One region of the Shewanella sp. NKUCC06_TVS genome, then DNA from elsewhere that is predicted to be linked to it. Evidence: riboswitches for the same ligand, from Rfam matches in the RefSeq annotation. Region 1 holds a riboswitch; the other holds the start of a gene.
The links. A riboswitch is a leader RNA that binds a small molecule or an ion and turns the genes downstream of it on or off. The one in region 1 is predicted to bind thiamine pyrophosphate.
Positions count from the first base shown of each region.

Region 2: it holds a riboswitch for thiamine pyrophosphate, as region 1 does, so the genes downstream of both, KO531_RS05105 (TonB-dependent receptor) here and thiC (phosphomethylpyrimidine synthase ThiC) in region 1, are expected to answer to the same signal.

Region 1 is NZ_JAHKQX010000005.1:258,780-261,967, forward strand. It holds gene thiC (phosphomethylpyrimidine synthase ThiC) at 1-1,482, opposite strand, end outside; TPP riboswitch at 1,684-1,782, opposite strand; gene KO531_RS08050 (hypothetical protein) at 1,950-3,188, opposite strand, start outside.
Region 2 is NZ_JAHKQX010000003.1:282,408-285,595, forward strand. It holds gene KO531_RS05105 (TonB-dependent receptor) at 1-1,842, opposite strand, end outside; TPP riboswitch at 1,897-2,035, opposite strand; gene KO531_RS05110 (Crp/Fnr family transcriptional regulator) at 2,233-2,913, shown strand; gene tsgA (MFS transporter TsgA) at 2,981-3,188, opposite strand, start outside.

The DNA.
Region 1 (3,188 bases):
CTGCTTGTCCATGTTCTCTTTAATGAGCTGCATCGGGATATGTCCCGGCCCTTCGATAATGGTTTGTACGTCGTATTCCCACGCGATTTTGACTAGCTCACCTAAGGTTTCAAGCTCTGCAAACTGGGCAGCATCATTGGCGTCGGCAATCGATCCGGGACGCATACCGTCGCCTAAAGACAGGGATACATCGTAGGCGACGCAAAGCTCACAGATCTCACGAAAATGGCTGTAGAGGAAGTTTTCCTTGTGATGACTCAGGCACCATTTGGCCATAATTGAACCGCCGCGAGAAACGATCCCAGTAACACGTTTAGCCGTCATCGGCACATAACGCAGCAGCACACCAGCATGAATAGTAAAGTAATCAACACCTTGCTCAGCTTGTTCAATCAAGGTATCGCGGAACACTTCCCAGGTTAAATCCTCTGCCACGCCGTTCACTTTCTCCAGCGCTTGATAAATCGGCACTGTGCCAATGGGCACTGGCGAGTTACGGATGATCCACTCGCGGGTTTCGTGGATATAACGACCCGTGGATAAATCCATGACAGTATCCGCGCCCCAACGGGTAGACCAGACGAGCTTTTCTACTTCTTCCTCGATGGAAGACGTCACCGCAGAATTACCGATATTGGCGTTCACTTTCACCAGAAAATTACGCCCGATGATCATAGGTTCGGCTTCGGGATGGTTAATATTCAGCGGAATAATCGCGCGGCCACGGGCAACTTCGGCGCGGACAAATTCGGCGGTAATCGGTTCACCAACTAAGGCACCAAAGGCTTCGCCCTTGGCTTTACGATTGAGGATTTCATCCTGTACTTGCGCAAGTGCCATATTCTCACGGATCGCCACATATTCCATTTCGGGAGTGATAATCCCTTGACGGGCATAGTGTAATTGACTGACGCGTTTGCCCTGCAGCGCTCTGCGTGGGCGGACAATCGCACTCGAACCTGCCTCAAAACGCAGATGGTCTAAACCGTCATCGGCGAGCCTTTGTTGGGTAAAATCCGATGTAGCGCAGGGTAATTGCTCTGTATCGTTGCGGGCTAGGATCCAGTTTTGTCTTAATTTACCAAGGCCGAGGCGCACATTGATGTCGGCCTCAGGATCGGAATAAGGTCCGGCGCAATCATACACGCGGATTGGCGGATTTTTTTCCATGATAGGCGCATCATCTGTACCGCCCACCAGCGTATCCGTCTGCATAATTTGTCGCATACCAACGCGAATATCGGCACTAGAGCCTTCGAGGTAAATCTTTTGTGAATTAGGATGTTGCAGTGGCGCTAACGTATCAATAAAGGCTTGGGCCTGCGCACGGGTTTCGCGGCGACTCGGCGCCTTAGGCACGATTGATTGACTAGACTCAGCCGATTTATTAGCCACTGTCGATTTATTAGGGATTGTCGATTCTGGCGCTGTGATTTCTATAGCATTGGCAGCTACAGCTGGGTTTGGGTTTGAACTGGACATAAGCAATCTCACGTTAAAAAATGGAGTTGCTTGTCTGGAGAATTGAGTTGTTGATAGCTGGGCATGGCAATCAATTTTTGTGGCCAACACTGGCTTCAAAAATTGAGTTACCCTGCTCAATAACAATTAAATCTCAACATTAAGGCTTAAAACACTGCTGAGTTAACAGGTGTTCAAGCCGTCTATTTTGGCGATTTAATATGTGTTATTACGCTTGTTTCCTTCGCAGGTTTTAACCTGATCAGGTTCAACGGATCCCGAATAAACGGTCTCAGCCAAGAGGCACTCCGACAAGATGAGTGCGCAGTATAGACAGAAGCGGCAGCAACAAACAAGGAAAAAAGCAATTAAAAACCTTAACTACCAATCCAAAATAAAGATTCATAATTCATTGTTTTTAATTGATTAAATTAAATAAAACTAAAAAAGTTATAACTAGCATGAAAATAGATCATAAAAGAAAGTCACTATTTATGGGGTTTGAGCATCATTTTATTTAATTGAGATTGAATGGCATCATCAATAGCTTGATTGATTTTTTTGCCACTGCAGTCAAATGAGAAGCCTAAATTTTCGGCGTAAGGATTAACTTGAGTGCCGACTTGTACCACGCGATAACAAGTATCTCCTTTACGCACAATACGATTTGGGTCTAAGGGTAAATCTAGACTCGTTGTGCCACCGAAATCATCGGCGTTAGGGACAAATAGCACCTCCATCTCTGGGCTCATTTCACTCATATTCGATTTCCGGGTGAACTTATCGGCCTGTTCAATCACGAGATCATCGAGCGCTTGCTCGCGCTGACGTTCAAAATATTGCTGCGTGAATAAACTCATGCTTGAGCTTGTCGCTATTGTGCTCTCACCTTCTGCTGCGGGCGAGCTCTTAGCGCCAAGCTGCGGCTTTATTTCTGTGGTATCAAGCGTATTAGTTGGTTTTTTTGCCATCGCTTCAGTGGGTTGAACTTCACTTGGGGCAATTGATTGAGTTTTCTTTAATTGAGATTGGCTCGATTGAGTGATGTCCGGTTTAACCGTATCTGGGTTTGCTTTTTCCGACTCTACTTTTTCAGAGACGGCCTTTTCGGGTGCTATTGTTTCAGGCATGACCTTTTCAAGTATTGGCAGAGGCTTCACTTGAGTTTGAGGTGTGGGAACAATTGTAGGCGTAACAGAATTTGTCGCTTCAGTCTTATCCTCGGCCTTGATCTCAGTTTCGGACTCTGAGGTTTCGGCTTTCTCTACCGCGGGAGCATAAATAAAGTAAGCCTTGATCGCTGCCACTTTAGGGCCACGGCTTTCTATTTCCTTCAATCCAAAGGGATTTAGCTGCGGACGCCACAAAATGCAGATAAGTAAAAATAAACACACATGCACTAAGAGTACGAAAAATAACAGACTTAATTCTTTGAAATATGGCTGACGAGCACGCAAAACTGATCTCGTACCCAATCCCTGAGCACTAGTTTGTATTGTCCTAGACAGTTCAGGTTTGGATTCAGACTCAGGAACCAATTTATGTTGATGTTGATGTTTAGCACGGATTTCTTGCAGTACTAAATCTTGGGCTTGCTCTTGGTCTATAGCTTGGGTGTCATGCTTAGAGGCTGAATGACCTGCATCGCTATTGAACGCTAATGTCTCCGCATTAGTGGTAAAAACAGGCGTTTGAGCAGCATCCAGTTCACCGAGGTGATGATCAAA
Region 2 (3,188 bases), on a different contig from region 1:
CTGATACTGGTAGTCACCGTAGGCCGTTTCTAACCAACCTAAGCTTGAGTAAACTTGCAGATTATCCGTGGCATACCAGGTTGCATCTAACTCAGCGCCATAGTTATTCGAACTGCCTGCATTTTCAGTGAACAAGATAAAACGCTGTGGTTTATCGGGATCTTGCTGTGATGCAGCCACCTGTTGATCTTGTCTGTCCATATAGAACAGCGCCAAATTAGTATCGATAAGTCCAGCTAACCAATGGGATTTAAGGCCGATTTCATAGTTATAGAGCGTCTCAGTACTAAACTCTTTTTTATCGTTCAATTCGACGGGCAAAGTCATGTTGAAACCGCCCGCCTTGTAACCGCGTGCGACTCGGATATAAGCATTGTGTGAGTCGTTCAGCACTTTACTCACAGCAATATGACCGCCCCACATGGTTTCGCTCGGGTCGAAATTATCGTTATTCGTATCAGAGTAATGACTGTTGCGACGCTCTAAACGTAGACCCACAGATAAAGCATAATTTGAGCCCAAATCCGTATCAAGCTGGCCAAACAGTGCATAGTTTGTCGCTTCATACTCTGAGTCTAAGACTTCATCCGGCCAAGTATTGTATTCAGAATACAATTGGTTATCTTCTTTCAGATTCATGGCATACACACCAAGCAACCAATCAGTACTCTCTGCAAAAATACGGCCCTGCTCGGTAGAACTTAGGCGAAACTCCTGCGACGCGGTTTTACGCTGACCCGTTTTATCCCAAAAATAATCGTATTGGCACGGCGCCAGATTGCCATTGTCATCATTACATTGCTTAGAGGCCCAATATTCTGAGTTAGCCCAATCGCCATCGTAACTGTAATGGTGATCGGTATTGGCAAAAGAGGTTAACGAAGTTAATTCGAAGTTTTCTGCGCCAGAATAGGTCGCTTTAAAACCCGCGCCTGTGGTGCGCTGACTATCAACACCCGGTTGATCCGATGTTGTCTGAGTTGGTGAATTGGTTAAACTCCACACATCATAGCCATTATCAAAATCGGCATGCAGCACAGTTAAATCAAACTGCAAATCATCTGTCGCATACCAGCGCAGCTTAGCGCGGCCGCTGAATTCATCGCGACCATTGGTATCATCACGGCCTAAATACAGGTTATCGTGGTAACCATTTTGCTGATGTTGCTGCATTGACACACGATAAAGCAGCTTGCCAGAATCCGTTAATGGGCCAGAACTGAAACCACTAAAAGTGCGCAAATCATCATCGCCTAACGACACTTCGCCGCCATGCTCAAACACATCAGTTGGATCGTTACTCTTCAGATAAATCAGTCCCGCTAAAGCATTCGCGCCGTAACGCGTCCCCTGCGGTCCACGAAGCACTTCGACCTGCTGTAAATCGTACATGCTCGACACCATACCAATACCGGATAAATCGATATCATCTATGATGTAACCCACGGAAGAATTAGGTGCGCCTTGGTATTGTTCCTGTTCCCCTACACCGCGAATTTGAAAATATTTCGGCCGAGAGCTTCCACCTGACCAGTTAAAATTGGCGATAGAATTAAGCAGATCTTCAAAGTGTTGCGCACTTTCATCTTGAATTTTTTGACTGTCGATAACGGTAATGCTTGAAGGCATTTTTTCTAAACTTGAGCTGCGAAAATCCGCCGTCACCACCATGACTTCCATCTCAGTGCTGGGATCGGGTTTATCGATAGCGTCGGTTTGTGCAAAAACAGGGGTGCTCAGCGCTGCGGCGATGGCTAATGCCAGCGGCGCTCGGGCTAAAAATAAGCTTGGCGATACGGTTGAAAATGGGGATTGATGGTTTGACGTTTTACGGTTTGACATAGGACCTCAAATATAATGTTTGAGATCCGGCAACGAATAAGCGATTCAGAAGTGTGCTGTTAATTGGCCCATTCCTACGCCGGTATTAGCCGGATCAGGTTCTAAGGGTTCGTCAGATGACATCTCAGTTTGCAGCCGTCAACGTTAAAATCAGAGTAACATTAATGCACAACAAACACCCCTTGGCGGCGCCTAGTATACATGACGGAAATAAAAAGTGGGCACTCTTATCTCTGCGATTCAATTAAATGTCGCGAAAACCACTGCCCTTCACTTCGTATGATGAAAATGTCTTTAGTATCAGCCTAAATCCTTTCGTCCATTTGACCGCCTATCATGATAATGCTATAGAAGGTCGCAATTTCGAACACAGTAAGAGGACAATAGTCGATGCAGCTAAAACCTTTATCGAAAGGACGTTATAGCCAGCGATGGGAGCAAGACTATCCACTTATTGAAGCGGTTGTACTTAGCTGTATCAGCGAAATAAAAATGCTCAAAAAAGGCGCTCACCTCATGACGCAGGGGGAAGCGATGGCATCACTTGTATTGGTGAAGCAAGGTCGAGTATCACTCGGTCATACCGCGAGAAATGGTCGGTGTTTTCAATTAGGTACTATTGATTGTGATTCACAACTGTTTGGCGAAATGGAGTTCTTCACCCAGTACCACTGTCAACTAGACATTATTGCCAGTGAACCCTTAGAAATCATGTTGATTAGCGCTGAAAAACTGCAACATTGCCTCGGTCAACATCCTCAACTCGCGCTATTTTTCGCTAGTGCAATTGCGATTGACTACCAAGACACAGTGGATATTTTTACTCGGCGACTGCTCTATCCTATCAGTTATAACGTGGCATTTGATATTTACCATGAATACTTAAATGACTTGCCCGTAGATGGCTTTAGTAAACGCTATTTAGAGGCTGAACGATTTGGCACTACCGACCGAGTCTACCGTCGGGCGCTACAAAATCTTGAGGAACGAGGCTTAATTGAGCGGAAAAAAGATGGCATTCGGATTTGTGATCTCAACGCACTCAAGAAATTTGTTGAAGCAGGCATATAACCGCTTTCAACATAACCCACACTCGACTTAATTTAACAACCGAGTGTGGGATGGATGCACAGGTAAATTAACTTACCGATGGCGAGTGTTGTTCCATAGCCGATTTCATCCGACTTGAAACGATCAATAGCATAAATATCGCTGCGTAAAGCAAAGGAATCACATACATCACTGTTTGTAATCCGATAATACGTTCAAAGAAAGAACTGATGGCTGGGCTAAACATCGCCCCTGCACTTCCGCTAATAAGAATATATGACACATTTTTGCTGCTG